DNA from 2 places in the Exiguobacterium acetylicum genome. Region 2 is predicted to be linked to the other one. Evidence: a T-box and tRNA genes for the amino acid it is inferred to sense, from the RefSeq annotation. Region 2 holds a T-box; the other holds one or more tRNA genes.
What was found. The T-box of region 2 lies ahead of serS (serine--tRNA ligase). A T-box ahead of a tRNA ligase gene usually reads a tRNA of that ligase, here a tRNA-Ser.
Positions count from the first base shown of each region.

Region 1: it has a tRNA-Ser gene. The T-box ahead of serS (serine--tRNA ligase) is inferred to sense a tRNA for this amino acid. The anticodon was not compared.

Region 1 covers NZ_CP082333.1:709,513-717,840, reverse strand. The annotation lists gene K7G97_RS03765 (glucose-1-phosphate adenylyltransferase) at 1-604, opposite strand, end outside; gene K7G97_RS03760 (transglycosylase domain-containing protein) at 811-2,586, shown strand; gene K7G97_RS03755 (DUF5366 family protein) at 2,588-3,154, opposite strand; gene trmL (tRNA (uridine(34)/cytosine(34)/5-carboxymethylaminomethyluridine(34)-2'-O)-methyltransferase TrmL) at 3,393-3,866, opposite strand; gene K7G97_RS17570 (methylated-DNA--[protein]-cysteine S-methyltransferase) at 3,870-4,349, opposite strand; gene queG (tRNA epoxyqueuosine(34) reductase QueG) at 4,324-5,484, opposite strand; tRNA gene K7G97_RS03735 (tRNA-Gly) at 5,574-5,644, opposite strand; tRNA gene K7G97_RS03730 (tRNA-Gly) at 5,683-5,753, opposite strand; tRNA gene K7G97_RS03725 (tRNA-Leu) at 5,758-5,838, opposite strand; tRNA gene K7G97_RS03720 (tRNA-Cys) at 5,875-5,948, opposite strand; tRNA gene K7G97_RS03715 (tRNA-Gly) at 5,955-6,029, opposite strand; tRNA gene K7G97_RS03710 (tRNA-Gln) at 6,038-6,109, opposite strand; tRNA gene K7G97_RS03705 (tRNA-His) at 6,120-6,192, opposite strand; tRNA gene K7G97_RS03700 (tRNA-Trp) at 6,202-6,272, opposite strand; tRNA gene K7G97_RS03695 (tRNA-Tyr) at 6,277-6,360, opposite strand; tRNA gene K7G97_RS03690 (tRNA-Phe) at 6,392-6,467, opposite strand; tRNA gene K7G97_RS03685 (tRNA-Asp) at 6,475-6,550, opposite strand; tRNA gene K7G97_RS03680 (tRNA-Met) at 6,559-6,632, opposite strand; tRNA gene K7G97_RS03675 (tRNA-Glu) at 6,643-6,717, opposite strand; tRNA gene K7G97_RS03670 (tRNA-Ser) at 6,739-6,829, opposite strand; tRNA gene K7G97_RS03665 (tRNA-Asn) at 6,856-6,930, opposite strand; rRNA gene rrf (5S ribosomal RNA) at 6,937-7,052, opposite strand; rRNA gene K7G97_RS03655 (23S ribosomal RNA) at 7,154-8,328, opposite strand, start outside.
Region 2 covers NZ_CP082333.1:14,383-22,710, forward strand. The annotation lists rRNA gene K7G97_RS00045 (23S ribosomal RNA) at 1-571, shown strand, start outside; rRNA gene rrf (5S ribosomal RNA) at 620-735, shown strand; gene guaB (IMP dehydrogenase) at 887-2,353, shown strand; gene pdxR (MocR-like pyridoxine biosynthesis transcription factor PdxR) at 2,396-3,844, opposite strand; gene pdxS (pyridoxal 5'-phosphate synthase lyase subunit PdxS) at 3,916-4,803, shown strand; gene pdxT (pyridoxal 5'-phosphate synthase glutaminase subunit PdxT) at 4,797-5,375, shown strand; gene K7G97_RS00075 (D-alanyl-D-alanine carboxypeptidase family protein) at 5,467-6,702, shown strand; T-box leader at 6,715-6,922, shown strand; gene serS (serine--tRNA ligase) at 6,984-8,261, shown strand.

The sequences.
Region 1 (8,328 bases), 700 kb from region 2:
ATACATCCCAGTTAAAGACGTAGATTCCCATCGATGCAAGATTCGATTTTGGATTCTGTGGTTTTTCTTCGAATTCATTAATCCGGAGAGCATCATCCGTGTTGAGAATTCCGAACCGTGGTGCTTCTTCCCATGGCACTTCACGAACAGAGATTGTTACGTCCGCTCCGCCAAGACGATGCTCTTCAATCATCTGTTCATAATCCATTTTATAAATATGATCGCCTGATAAGACAAGAACATAGTCAGGGTCAAATTGGTTGATGTAACTCATGTTTCGATAAATGGCATTTGCCGTTCCTTCATACCAGTTCTTTCCGTTTTGCGCCTGGTAAGGAGGTAGAATCGTCAAACCACCGTTACGTCGATCTAAATCCCATGCACTCCCGATTCCGAGATAGCGGTTTAATTCAAGTGGTTCATATTGCGTCAATACACCAACTGTATCGATTCCTGAGTTCGTACAGTTCGATAGCGGGAAATCAATGATCCGGTACTTTCCTCCAAATGCAACAGCTGGTTTTGCAGTATGTTTCGTTAAAGCTCCCAGACGTTTCCCTTCTCCGCCTGCAAGTAACATCGCAACGACATTCTTTTTAGCCATTTCGTCCCCTCCATTTATGCTCTTTTTTTTCAGACAATTCGCGTTGTAAAATCCACAGATACTTCTATATACCCAATCTTTTCTCTTTTTAATATAACATTCCTGCAAAATAGGTTTATTAAAATACAAAAATCGAAAAAAAATCTACTGATTTCTCCATAAAAGACCGATAATAGGAATGAAATGGCTTTTTGAAAGGAGTTCTCATGCGAATTACTACAGGATATCTTGTCTTACTTGGTCTTGCGACGATGCTTCTATTTTCCTTATTTTCAATAAAAGATGAGTTGAAAACAGCACGTACACTTTTTTTCTGGGCCGATGAACAGACGACGCGACATCCACTGACCTCCTATCAACCAATCACCGTAACCTATGAAAACAAACGGGTCGAGCTCTATGACGGATTGCGACGGGATGATCTAACTCCTCGAACATTGCCGAAAAAAGTCGAGCAAGCGTTTGTTGCCATCGAAGATCAGCGTTTCTATCAACATGACGGATATGACATCACAGGAATCTTACGCGCGTTTACAAAAAATCAGTCGGATTCTAAATCTCAAGGTGGCAGTACGATCACACAACAACTAGCAAGAATGACGTATCTATCAAACGAAAAAACATATACTAGGAAAATAAAAGAGTTGTTAATTGCTGTGTCTTTGGAGCAAAAATATTCAAAAAAAGAACTGATGACGGCGTATGTCAATCAAGCCTATTTCGCGAATAATATTTATGGTATTGAACTTGCCGCAAAATCATATTTCAATAAGCCGGCACGCGAGTTGAGTTGGTCTGAAATCAGTTTTCTGACAGCAATTCCGAATAATCCTTCTCTTTATGACCCGCTACGCTTTCCTGAAAACACAAAAAAACGTCAGCAACGAATCGTTCAAGCGTTAATACGCGATCGTGTACTGACGAAAGATTTTGCTATTTCTCGTGTGTCGCCTCGATCCTATAAACCGAGTGTCCCTTATCCAGATTATATCGATGCCACCGTTCAAGCTGCGGTTCGAATGACCGCTCAAAAAAAAGGTTGGAGTGAGAAGCGTGCTGCAGAATATCTGCATCAACAAGGGGCGGTCATCTCGACATATCTCGACTCAGCAGAACAACGACGGGCTAAGGAAGCTCTTCGCAATCTACCCAACCCGATTGAGGGTGCTTATGTTGGCATCGACGGACAAACACACGGGGTCACCGCTCTTGTCGGCTACAAATCGAATTTGACAGGTCAGTTCAACCGAGCAGTGCAGTCGTACCGACAACCTGGTTCAGCCATCAAACCGTTACTTGTCTATGGTCCTTACCTTGAGAAGACGAAAGCCCGCTTATCGAGCACATTAGACGGTAGTCCCGTCTGTATCGATGGATACTGTCCGTCAAATAGCGGAAATCGAATTCTCGGACAAGTAACGATTGCCGATGCGATTGCTTACTCCTATAACACACCAGCTATTCGCGCATTTGCTGTCTCTTTCCGGGAAGGATTGAAGTCGATCCGTCCGTTCCAGTTCAGCCAATGGACGCGCGAGGATGATGCTTTTACAAGTGCTCTAGGTGGGTTGCAATACGGGATCAGTCCGTATGAACTGACAAACGCCTATACCGTATTCGTTAATGATGGGCTCTATCGACCGGCGTCGATGATTAAAAGTATTACGCTTAAGAATGGAACGGTCGAACGACCACAAGAAAAAGAACAACGGATTTGGTCCAGTCAGACGAACCGAGAATTACGGGCTGGTTTGAAAAATGTCATGACGTATGGAACGGGACGCAAAGGATATGATTCCTCTGCGCGCTATATTGGAGGAAAAACAGGAACAACGAACGACAATAAGGACATGTGGTTCGTTGGCATCAAAAATCAACATATCGGAGGGATTTGGCTAGGGGCAGATCGCCCACGTCCCTTCCCTGTTGAGGCAAATGCAACGCTACAGGTCCAGACGTGGGCAACGATTTTACGTCCTTAAATCAACTCGGAAATAAAATCGCTTCCCCGAACGAATTGAATAAAGTCAGACCGACCCAGGATAGACCAGCAAGCAGAACACCCCAGGCTAAGAAAGAAAAGATAATCAAACCAACGGCTCCTGCTGCACTCGTCATTTTACTGATTTGTACCGTGTAAAAGATGAAGTAGATGAAAAAAGACACAAGCAAGACGATTCCGACATGCAAGAAGGACGTCATGAAGGCGAAGCTAACACAACCTCCGATAAGTAGCAGAATACTTCCCGGACGTAACATGCCGAGTGTCGTTCCCTCTTGTTCCTTGATGAAAAAGGCGAAACCAAGCTGATTGATCGTATCTGACAATAGTTTAAGTGAACTGAAGATCATGAAGTAAACGATCAGGAAGCCGAGCCAAACAACGAGCTTCGTATCGCGTGCCGTCAAGAGTTGTAACAATTCATCGTACACTCCGACTTGATCGAGCCAATGTAGTGCAAGTTCCGTCGTTGCAATCGCAAGGGACGTACTAAATAACAAGATGCTGATCAGCGGAGCATAACTTAATAGGTAAACATTCGTACGCATGTGGAGTCTCCATTCATAGAAAATTCATATGTAGCACACAATTTCACTTACAGGTATACTATAATAGATTATATCGGTTCAAGAGACTGAAGGGGGAAACAAAAATGGCATTTATCTTAATGGTCGGCGTAAGTCTTGCGTTTTTGACAGCAATCTTCACTGCAGGCTACAACAAAAAACCTGAAGGTAACGAATAATTCATAAAAGCTCCATCCTGATTCAGGATGGAGCTTTTGCTTTATAGAAGACCTGCGTATCCTTGCTGACGCAATGCTTCATAGACGATGATCGCTGCCGTGTTCGAGACGTTCAGTGAACGAACGAGATTCGATTGGGGTAGACGGATACAACGCTCTGCGTTCGCATCGATGACTTCAAGCGGCAATCCTTTTGTTTCCCGACCAAAGACGAAGAAATAATCCTGTTCGACATCCGATAAGTCGATCTGGCTCGGGTACTGTTCTCCATATTTCGTAATATAGTAGAAAATACCTTCCGGATGCTTCTCCCACAATTCTTCTAACGAATCATGATAACGGACATCGACGAATTCCCAGTAATCGAGACCCGCACGTTTAAGTTGCTTATCGTCCGTCGAGAAGCCGAGCGGTCGGATCAAGTGAAGGACGGAATGCGTCGCTGCACATGTGCGTGAAATATTTCCTGTATTTTGAGGAATCTCCGGTTGATACATAACGACATGAATAGCCATGGTTTAATTCTCTCCTATCTCATGCGCTAAAAGCGCTTCTTTATGGGCAATCCCACTTGCAAAGCCCGTCAGTTTACCAGTCGCCCCGATGACACGGTGACACGGATAAATTAACGCGATCGGATTCCGGTTCAAGGCACCACCAACGGCTCGTGCTGCCTTTGGTTTCCCAATCATTCGAGCCAGTTCACCGTAACTGATCGTCTGACCAAACGGAACGGTTCGTAAAGCGTGCAATACTTGCTCTGCAAATGGTGTGACACGCAACTGACAAGGAAGTGCATCAAGCGCTTGTCGATCGCCGACTGCGTAACGATCAAACGCCATGCGCCAAGCTTTTGGTAATTCACCGTCGTCGGTTTCTTCTTGCAAATAGGTTCGAGCACGCTCTTCATTCAATCCAAAATCGAGATACACGATGTGCTCTTTTTCCCATGCGACGAGCAATGTACCAAATTCATAAGTGAGCTGTTGAAATGGCATCTGCTTCCCCCCACTCCTCAAGTAACCGTTGTCCTTCGGTTTGCACATCCACTGCAATATCGGCTAAAAGACGTGATTCGATGTACGACTTCTCATCAATTCCGCCAATCCGACCGACTGCCCAGAGTGCCAGTGCCCGCATGTCTTCACGGGCATCGTTTTCCGTCATTAACCGTAACGCCTCAATCGCGCTCTTGTCTCGATAATGGACGAGCGCACAAATCGCATTACGTTGAATCGGCTTCTTTCCACGCCATGCGCCAGACAACGTACCGAACCGGCTCTTGAACTCACGGTTACTCATGGATAAGAGTGGAACTAAGAGCGGTTTGACTTGCTCTGGATCCGGCTGCAGTTCAGCGTGATGTGTCGCATTTTTCTTCCGGTTATACGGACATACTTGCTGACACGTATCACAACCGTACAGACGGTTCCCAAGCGCCATTCGGAATGGTTCTGGTAGTAGTGTTTTCGTCTGCGTCAAAAACGAGATGCACCGTTTAGCGTCGATGACGCCAGGTTCAACAAGCGCATCCGTTGGACAAGCGTCGATACACTTATTGCATGTCCCGCATAATTCTTCGACTGGCTGATCCGGCGGTAGGACGATATCTGTAATCAGTTCACCAAGATAGAGATAGGATCCGTGCTCCTCACTGATGATCGAGCAGTTTTTCCCACTGAATCCGATACCTGCTCGTTCTGCTACTGCACGATCGACGAGTTCTCCTGTATCGACCATCGAGCGCGTCCTTGCACCTGGACTCAATTCTTGAATTTTTTCTTCAAGTAACGTCAAGCGTTGGCGCAACGCTTGGTGATAATCCAGTCCCCAGGACGATCGACAAAAGATTCCCCGTCGCTCCCCTTCCTTGCCACGAGGTGCATTTTTGAGAGTACTTGGATACGCGACCGCAATGGCAATAATCGAAGCGGCATCTTCAACGAGTAGAGACGGTGTCGTTCGAAGATCGAGATCGGGCTCTTCAAAACCAGAAGCGAATCCTTTTTCTTGTTGCGCTTTCAAGCGACGTTTTAAGACAAGAAATGGATCAGCCGTCGTCACCTTCAATTCATCGATCCCAATCTCTGCTGCGTACTCTTGTAAAGCTAATTTCAATTGTACACCATCCATCACGATCTACTCCTTTCCTCGTTAAAATCCCATTCCTAAACAAAAAGAGCAAGGTGTCAGCGAAAACGACACATTGCTCTTTTTTGGTAAGCGGGTGAAGGGAATCGAACCCTCGTCATCAGCTTGGAAGGCTGAGGTTTTACCATTAAACTACACCCGCATGATCAGGTGAAACATCAGATTGTGTAAAAAGTATAAAGCGGGTGAAGGGAATCGAACCCTCGTCATCAGCTTGGAAGGCTGAGGTTTTACCATTAAACTACACCCGCAAGATACCGGTGGTCGGAATCGAACCGACACTCCAAAGGAACACGATTTTGAGTCGTGCGCGTCTACCAGTTCCGCCACACCGGCACAATCTCTTGCAAAACTATTTAATTGAGAAATAGTTGGAGGCGCCAGTCAGAATCGAACTGACGATAAAGGAGTTGCAGTCCTCTGCCTTACCACTTGGCTATGGCGCCACTCATTGGAGCGGAAGACGGGATTCGAACCCGCGACCCCGACCTTGGCAAGGTCGTATTCTACCACTGAACTACTTCCGCTTGAAAAGCTGGGCTGGAAGGGATCGAACCTTCGCGTGCTGGAATCAAAATCCAGTGCCTTACCACTTGGCTACAGCCCAATAATAAGAGGGCGACTGATGGGAATTGAACCCACGAATGCCGGAATCACAATCCGGTGCGTTAACCACTTCGCCACAATCGCCATGGTAAACAGGGGCAGCAGGAATCGAACCCGCGCTGACGGTTTTGGAGACCGTAGTTCTACCGCTAAACTATGCCCCTATGGTGGTGGGGGGGGGCGGATTCGAACCGCCGAACCCGAGGGAGCGGATTTACAGTCCGCCGCGTTTAGCCACTTCGCTACCCCCCCACAAATGGGAAAATCATGTTGTTAATAAAGATGGTGGCTTTGGACGGAATCGAACCGCCGACACAAGGATTTTCAGTCCTTTGCTCTACCAACTGAGCTACAAAGCCTTAACAATGGCGGTCCTGACGGGATTCGAACCCGCGATCTCCTGCGTGACAGGCAGGCATGTTAACCGCTACACCACAGGACCGTATGTAATTGCGGGGGCCGGATTTGAACCGACGACCTTTGGGTTATGAGCCCAACGAGCTACCAGACTGCTCCACCCCGCGACGCTATAAATGGTGACCCGTACGGGATTCGAACCCGTGTTACCGCCGTGAAAGGGCGGTGTCTTAACCGCTTGACCAACGGGCCATTATAAATTGAAAGTGATGATGGCGGAGAGCAAGGGATTCGAACCCTTGAGACGCTTTTGACGCCTACACGATTTCCAATCGTGCTCCTTCGGCCACTCGGACAGCTCTCCATTGTACGTGGTGAAGAAGTAATAAATGGCTCCGCAAGTAGGATTTGAACCTACGACCTACCGGTTAACAGCCGGTTGCTCTACCGCTGAGCTATTGCGGAACGATCGCCTGGCAGCGTCCTATCCTCACAGGGGGAAGCCCCCAACTACTTTCGGCGTTCAAGTGCTTAACTTCCGTGTTCGGCATGGGAACGGGTGTGACCACTTGGCTATCGCCACCAGACATTTATTATCTTAACATTATGTTCGCATAACGTCAAGACTTTTTTTCGTTTTTTTGAAAGGCTCGCGCCCTCAAAACTGAAGTCATCAACAAGCATCTGCTAGAACAAGGCCTCGACCGATTAGTATCACTCAGCTCCACATGTCACCATGCTTCCACCCGTGACCTATCTACCTCATCGTCTCTGAGGGGTCTTTCTTGATTACTCAAAGGGAAATCTCATCTTGGAGGGGGCTTCATGCTTAGATGCTTTCAGCATTTATCCCGTCCGCACGTAGCTACCCAGCGATGCTCCTGGCGGAACAACTGGTACACCAGCGGTGCGTCCATCCCGGTCCTCTCGTACTAAGGACAGCTCTCCTCAAATTTCCTGCGCCCACGACGGATAGGGACCGAACTGTCTCACGACGTTCTGAACCCAGCTCGCGTACCGCTTTAATGGGCGAACAGCCCAACCCTTGGGACCTACTCCAGCCCCAGGATGCGATGAGCCGACATCGAGGTGCCAAACCTCCCCGTCGATGTGGACTCTTGGGGGAGATCAGCCTGTTATCCCCAGGGTAGCTTTTATCCGTTGAGCGATGGCCCTTCCATGCGGAACCACCGGATCACTAAGCCCGACTTTCGTCCCTGCTCGACTTGTAGGTCTCGCAGTCAAGCTCCCTTCTGCCTTTGCGCTCTACGAATGATTTCCAACCATTCTGAGGGAACCTTTGGGCGCCTCCGTTACTGTTTAGGAGGCGACCGCCCCAGTCAAACTACCCGCCTGACACGGTCCTCCAGCCGGATCACGGCTGCGAGTTAGAGACTCTATGCATGAAGGGCGGTATCCCAAGGGTGACTCCTCCGAAGCTGGCGCTCCGGGCTCGACGTCTCCCGCCTATCCTGTACATCATGCACAAAGCCTCAATATCAGGCTGTAGTAAAGCTCCATGGGGTCTTTCCGTCCTGTCGCGGGTAACCTGCATCTTCACAGGTACTATGATTTCACCGGGTCTCTCGTTGAGACAGTGCCCAAATCGTTACGCCTTTCGTGCGGGTCGGAACTTACCCGACAAGGAATTTCGCTACCTTAGGACCGTTATAGTTACGGCCGCCGTTTACTGGGGCTTCGGTTCAAAGCTTCGCTTGCGCTAACCCATCCCCTTAACCTTCCAGCACCGGGCAGGCGTCAGCCCCTATACGTCATCTTGCGATTTAGCAGAGACCTGTGTTTTTGCTAAACAGTCGTTTGGGCCTATTCACTGCGGCTCTACTCATGTAGAGCGTCCCTTCT
Region 2 (8,328 bases):
AGGCAGAAGGGAGCTTGACTGCGAGACCTACAAGTCGAGCAGGGACGAAAGTCGGGCTTAGTGATCCGGTGGTTCCGCATGGAAGGGCCATCGCTCAACGGATAAAAGCTACCCTGGGGATAACAGGCTGATCTCCCCCAAGAGTCCACATCGACGGGGAGGTTTGGCACCTCGATGTCGGCTCATCGCATCCTGGGGCTGGAGTAGGTCCCAAGGGTTGGGCTGTTCGCCCATTAAAGCGGTACGCGAGCTGGGTTCAGAACGTCGTGAGACAGTTCGGTCCCTATCCGTCGTGGGCGCAGGAAATTTGAGGAGAGCTGTCCTTAGTACGAGAGGACCGGGATGGACGCACCGCTGGTGTACCAGTTGTTCCGCCAGGAGCATCGCTGGGTAGCTACGTGCGGACGGGATAAATGCTGAAAGCATCTAAGCATGAAGCCCCCTCCAAGATGAGATTTCCCTTTGAGTAATCAAGAAAGACCCCTCAGAGACGATGAGGTAGATAGGTCACGGGTGGAAGCATGGCGACATGTGGAGCTGAGTGATACTAATCGGTCGAGGCCTTGTTCTAGCAGATGCATTGTTGATGACTTCAGTTTTGAGGGCGCGAGCCCGATCGTCTGGTGACGATAGCCAAGTGGTCACACCCGTTCCCATGCCGAACACGGAAGTTAAGCACTTGAACGCCGAAAGTAGTTGGGGGCTTCCCCCTGTGAGGATAGGACGTTGCCAGGCACTTGACCGATCTGCAGATTGCAGGTCGGTCTTTTTGTGTTATGTGAAACTTCAGACTGTTCTGATTATTGGTCGAGTCATTGACATGACACCCTCTGCTTGTTACCATAACATCAATATTCTTTTATAAAAGAGAAAGCGAGTGGATAACATGTGGGAGAACAAATTTGCTAAAGAGGGTTTGACGTTTGATGACGTCTTACTCGTACCCCGTCGTTCGAGTGTCTTGCCGCGCGACGTTGATTTATCTGTCACGCTATGTGAAGGGATCACACTTAATATTCCGTTGATCAGTGCTGGGATGGATACCGTCACAGAAGCACCGATGGCAATCGCAATGGCACGTCAAGGTGGTCTTGGTGTCATTCATAAGAATATGTCAATGGAAGAACAAGCAGAACATGTCGATCGCGTCAAACGTTCTGAAAATGGTGTCATCACGAATCCGTTCTATTTGACGCCAGAGCGTCAAGTCTACGATGCTGAGTATTTGATGAGTAAGTACCGCATCTCTGGTGTTCCAATCGTTAATAACGAAACAGAGCGTAAATTAGTAGGGATTTTGACGAATCGTGATCTTCGTTTCGTCAAGGATTACTCGACTGTCATTGAAACGGTGATGACGACAGAAGAACTCGTGACAGCAAAAGTTGGTACGTCCCTTGCTGAAGCAGAACAGATTCTCCACAAACATCGCATCGAAAAGTTACCACTCGTTGATGAGAACGGTGTATTAAAAGGGTTAATCACGACAAAGGATATCGAAAAAGTCGAACAGTATCCACATGCTGCGAAAGATCAGTTCGGACGTTTACTCGTCGCAGCAGCTGTCGGCGTAACGAAAGACGCTTCGACGCGCGCGAAGTTCCTTGTCGATGCAGGTGTCGATGCACTCGTCGTCGATACGGCACACGGTCACTCAGAAGGTGTTCTTCTTAAAGTACGTGAACTTCGTGAAGAATATCCAAACTTACCAATCATTGCGGGTAACGTTGCGACGGCAGAAGCAACACGCGATTTGATTGAAGCCGGTGCATCTGTCATCAAAGTTGGTATCGGACCTGGTTCGATCTGTACGACACGTGTTGTCGCAGGCGTCGGTGTACCACAAATCACAGCCGTCTTCGATTGTGCGACAGAAGCACGGAAACATGGTGTCTCGATCATCGCTGACGGTGGCATCAAGTATTCTGGCGATATCGTAAAAGCACTTGCTGCTGGCGGTCACGCTGTCATGCTCGGAAGCTTACTTGCAGGAGTAGAAGAGAGCCCAGGTGAGATGGAAATCTACCAAGGACGTCAATTCAAGACGTACCGTGGTATGGGTTCTGAAGCATCGATGAAACGCGGTAGCCAAGATCGTTACTTCCAAGAAGCAGACAAGAAGTTCGTTCCAGAAGGAATCGAAGGACGTGTCGCTTACCGTGGTAAACTCGGCGATTCGGTGTACCAACTCGTTGGTGGTATTCGTTCAGGTATGGGATACTGTGGCGCTGCAACGTTAGAAGAATTGCGTGAAGAGACACAGTTCATCCGTATGACGGGCGCTGGTTTGCAAGAGAGCCATCCGCACGATATTCAAATTACAAAAGAAGCATCGAACTATACACGTCAGTAAACAAAAGCCTCGTCTTTCTCTAGTAGAAAGGCGAGGCTTTTTTCATGATGATTTACGCAAGCTCCACGCGTCCATCAATAATCGTAATCCTTCCATCAACTCTGGCTCAGAGAGACTCGCAAATCCAAGGACGATTTGAGGCGTATCAGAGAGAAGTGGTAACTGGGCATACTGAGAAAGACCGTATACTTGGATACCTTGTTGTTGTGCCCGCTTTACTAGCTCCGGCTCCGTCATCCCGTTCGCTACGGATACAACGACATGGAGCCCTGCACTTTCACCGGTCAATCGTAAGGCAGGAATCCGGCGAAGTGATTGGATTAAGACGTCGAGCTTGCGACGATAGACTTTACGCATCCGGTTGAGATGTCGTTCAAAGTCGCCCTCTTTCATGAAGCGTGTCAAGATCGTTTGATCGAAGCGCGAGACACTACATGTATAGTGTGATAGTTCTATTTGATACCGTGAGCGTAAGACTTCGGGTAAGACCATATAACCGATCCGTAGGGAAGGCATGAGTGATTTTGAGAAAGTACTCATGTAAATGACACGATTGCTGTCCATGTTGTGTAAAGACGGAATCGATTTACCGCTGTAGCGGAATTCGCTATCATAGTCGTCTTCGATGATAAAACGGGTCGGATCCATCGCCGCCCAGTTTAACAACTGATGTCTTCGGTTGACGGATAAGATACTACCGGACGGAAATTGATGTGCCGGTGTGACATACATGACATCGACGTTTGATTCCTGTAAGTGATCAATCCGTAATCCATTCGCATCAACACGAATCGGTTCAATCATGCGTTCATGATTTTCAAGTAAGAGGCGTGTCGTATGATAACCGGGATCCTCGATACCGTACGTGACGTCGCGTCCCAGTAAGAAGAGGACGAGCGGCAATAATTGCTCGACACCTGAACCGACGACGATTTGTTCAGGAGAACAGACGACACCACGAGAATGATAAAGATAGGTCGCAATCTCTTCGCGTAACGCTAGATCGCCTTGTGGATGACCGAGTGAGACAAGTGGGTGGTGATCAGTGTCGATGATATCTTTGGCATACTTTCGCCAACGAGCGAACGGGAAAGAGATCCCTTCAATCTTACTTGGATGAAAATCATACGTGATGATCGGTGTTTCTTTAGTCACACGTGGTTCGATGACGGGTGAAGTTTTGACGTAAGCGAGTTCCTCATAGGCAAGAACGAAGTAGCCTTTACGTGAGATGGATTCAACATATCCTTCTGCGACAAGTTGTTGGTAAGCAAGTTCAATCGTCGTTTGACTTAAGTTCAAAAATTGACCGAGTTTTCGTTTGGATGGTAATTTCGTGCCGTATGCTAAACGACCGGCAATAATTTCATTTCGAATTTGTTGATAAAGCTGTTCATAAAGTGGTTTTTCCTGATTGCGCGTAAGTTGAAATGATAGCATGTCCATCTCGTCTGACTCCTTCTTCGTAAACTGACCTGTTGAAATCATCATAAACTGATACTTTTAAAAGTGTCAACGTTCCGTATACTAAAGGAGTGAAAGTCAACCAAGGGGGAATGGATATGGAACGTCAACAAGGAACGGATCGTGTCAAACGTGGAATGGCTGAAATGCAAAAGGGTGGCGTCATCATGGATGTGGTCAATGCGGAACAAGCGAAGATTGCGGAAGCAGCAGGTGCTGTTGCAGTCATGGCACTTGAACGTGTTCCGTCTGATATTCGTCGTGACGGAGGCGTCGCACGAATGGCGGATCCGTTGATTACGGAAGAAGTACTCGGAGCGGTCTCGATTCCCGTCATGGCAAAATGCCGGATTGGTCATATCGTCGAAGCACGTGTTCTCGAATCGATGGGGGTCGATTTCATCGATGAGAGTGAGGTCCTGACTCCGGCAGATGAACAATATCATTTACTGAAGTCGGAGTTCACCGTGCCGTTCGTCTGTGGCGCACGTGATCTTGGGGAAGCCGCTCGTCGTATCGCAGAAGGAGCCGCGATGATTCGGACGAAAGGCGAACCTGGGACTGGGAACGTCGTCGAAGCTGTTCGCCATATGCGACAAATTCAAGCACAATTGAATCAGATTTTACATGTCAGTCCAGATGAATTGATGACATTTGCGAAAGAATGGGGTGCTCCGTATGAAGTATTACGTGATATTCGGACACAGGGACGTCTACCGGTCGTCAACTTTGCAGCCGGTGGAGTCGCGACACCAGCTGATGCCGCACTCATGATGCACCTAGGGGCAGATGGTGTCTTCGTCGGATCGGGGATCTTTAAATCAGAACACCCAGAACGTGTCGCTCGGGCGATTGTCGAAGCCGTTACGTACAAAGATGATTTTGAACGGATCGCGTCTTTATCCAAAGGACTCGGAACAGCAATGAAAGGAATCGATGTCACATCGATGCCGTTTGAGGAACGGATGGCGACACGCGGATGGTAATTGGTATTCTGGATGTTCAAGGTGCGGTCCGTGAGCATCGACAGCAGCTTGAAGGTCTTGGTGTCGATGTCGTTCTCGTCAAACAAGTGAGCGATCTCGATGGACTCGATGGACTCGTCTTACCCGGAGGCGAATCGACCGCGATGCGTCGATTGATCGAACGCTATGAATTACTGGAACCGCTTCGGGAAAAGGCGACGACGTTACCGATGTTCGGAACATGTGCTGGAATGATTCTACTCGCAACCGCTGTCGAAGCAGGTCAGAGTCATCTCAACGCGATTTCGATGACGGTCCGTCGAAATGCCTTCGGTCGACAAATCGATTCATTTGAAGGATTGCTATCGGTTGAAGGAATTGAAGAGCCGATCGAAGCAGTGTTCATTCGAGCGCCATTGATTCTGTCTGCCGGGGAAGGAACACGAGTGATTGCGAAAGTCGAAGAGCAGATCGTTGCCGTCGAGACATCGTTACACCTCGCGTGTTCGTTTCACCCTGAATTGACAGAGGACGATCGCTTGCACCGCTATTTTTTACAAAAAATCAAACAGCGGCAGTCCGTCCGTTCATAAAGCGTGGAAGCATCTGACAGGTTCTACTGTCAGGTGCTTCTTTTGTGCTACACTATTCGTAAAACGAATGATTGAGTGAAGGAGAGACACGATGAAACGAATTTTACTACTCTGTTTAAGTGTGCTCCTAGTCGTAGGATTTCCTACAGCGGGACAAGCAGCACCTTCGATTCAAGCAGAGTCTTACATAATGGCCGATGCGGTCACAGGAAAAATCCTCCTTCAATCGGAAGCGGATGTTTCGTTGCCCCCTGCTTCGATGACGAAGCTGATGACGCTCTACCTCGTCAGACGACAAATCGAATTGAAAAAACTGACGTGGGATCAAAAAATCACGCCGAGTGCAAAAGTGTTAAAGCTTGCGAAGACGTCCGGAATCGCGCGTGTTCCAGTTAAAGCTAAAACATACACGGTTCGCGAGATGTATAATGCGGCGTTCATCAAATCGGCCAATGATGCAGCGGTCATGCTAGCCGAAACTGTCGCCGGTTCAGAAGCGGCGTTCGTTGAAAAGATGAATGAGACAGCAAAACAGTTCGGAATGAACGACACGGAGTATGCGAATGCCTCTGGTCTAGATGCTGTCGATGCGACCCTTCCAGGAACGAATTTGATGACAGCGACGGATATCGCGTTACTCGTCATCCGCTACATCAAGGATTACCCGGATGTCCTGGATGTGACGAACAAAACGCAGATGAAACTTGATGGAGAAGTCTTGAATAATTCGAATAAGATGTTGGCAAAGGAAAAATTCGCATATGCCGGCATGCGGGGAATGAAGACCGGAACGACTGATTTAGCCGGTTACTGCTTTGCAAGTGTAACGACACGGGATAATATGACGCTTGTCACGGTCGTCATGCGAACGGATTCCGATCAAGCCCGTTTCAAGGAAACGAAAAAGCTGCTCGACTATGGTTTTGCGACGTTTGAGCCGTTGACGTATTACGGAAAAGGCGAACGGATCAAAGACGTTCTTCCGATTAAAGGGGCAACCGTCCGAAAGCTAGACGTCGTCACGGACGGTTCGTTATACGTTACGGTCTTAAAACAAGCGGAGACGCGGGAACCACGATTCGACTTCTCCAAAACAACGGCGCCCGTGACGAAACAAGAAGTCGTCGGGACGGTGCAGGTCGCGGATGATGGAATCTATCTACCAGGATTTGAGACACCCCGCGTGAATTTATATAGCGCAACTGCGGTTCCACTTGCGAGTGTTCCGACACGTCTCGTCCGCGCTTGGACAGCGTGGTCGAAGCAAATTGAACAAGCGATTCAACAATCGACTCTTGTCAACTTCCAAGGCGATGGTGTAAAGTAAGACTAATCTCATAAAGATGCTATGAACGGACTAAGTAGATGTATCGATACTGTTAAGAGAGCTAGTGGGTGGTGTGAACTAGTCAGATCGATGGATTGAATCGAGCCGGATCGCACACCTTGCGAACAAGGTGCGGGTACGCCCGTTATCGCGTCTTAAGTTGGCTAGATGTGTCTAGCAATGAGGGTGGCAACGCGGATCCAGGTGATTCGTCCCTTTTCGGTAGGAATACCGGAAAGAGACGAGTCGCCTTTTTTTATGACATAAAGGAGGAATTACAGATGATTGATATTAAACGATTACGCCAAGATTTTGACGCCATTCAAGAAAAGTTAGCGCACCGAGGAGAGGACTTGACGGACATGAACCGTTTCCTCGCACTTGATGAGAAACGCCGAGAATTGATTGCGCGGACAGAAGTGTTGAAAGCAGAACGAAATGAAGCAACGAAAAAAATCGCTGAACTGAAGCGCAATAAGGAAAACGCGGACGAAGCGATCGCTGCGATGCGTAGTGTCGGAGACGAGATCAAGACGCTTGACGACGAGTTACGCGATGTTGAAGCGACATTGAACCAACTGCTCCTCGGTATTCCAAACATTCCACATGACAGCGTACCGGTCGGTTCTTCTGAAGACGATAACGTCGTCTTACGTGAAGTCGGTGACAAACCAGCGTTTGACTTCGAAGCGGTCCCGCACTGGGATTTGATGGAGCAATTAAAAATCGTCGATGTCGAGCGTGCCGGAAAAGTAACAGGCAGCCGTTTCGTCTTTTACCGCGGAGCGGGGGCACGTCTTGAGCGGGCATTGATTAACTTCATGATGGATCTTCATCAAGATCAGCATGGGTACACAGAAATCTTGCCACCACTCATGGTCAACCGTGACTCTATGACAGGAACAGGACAATTGCCGAAGTTCGAAGAGGATGCCTTTAAGATTGAAGAGACGAACTACTTCCTCGTACCGACAGCAGAAGTGCCGGTGACGAACATGCACCGTGAAGAAATCCTAACAGCAGATCAGTTACCAATCGGCTATGCGGCATACAGCCAATGTTTCCGTTCAGAAGCAGGTTCTGCGGGACGCGATACACGCGGTTTGATCCGTCAGCACCAATTCAATAAAGTTGAACTCGTTCGTTTCGTCAAACCAGAAGAATCTTACGAGCAGCTTGAATTGTTAACAGGACAAGCAGAAACGGTCTTGAAAAAGCTGAAATTGCCGTATCAAGTATTGAGCATGTGTACAGCTGATCTCGGATTCACGGCTGCGAAGAAATACGACATCGAAGTCTGGATGCCAAGCCAAGGCGTCTACCGTGAAATCTCTTCTTGTTCAAACTTTGAAGATTTCCAAGCACGCCGGGCACAGATTCGTTTCCGCCGCGAAGCGAACGCAAAACCAGAATTCGTTCACACGTTAAACGGTTCTGCCCTTGCAGTCGGTCGGACAGTTGCTGCGATCTTAGAGAACTACCAGCAAGCGGATGGATCAGTTGTTATTCCAGAAGTGCTTCGTCCATACATGGGTGGTCTTGAAGTGATTCAAGCTTAAGTCAGAAGGGGGAGTAATCCCCCTTTCTGTATTTTAAAAAGTTTTTTTAGAAAAGGTCTTTACACGT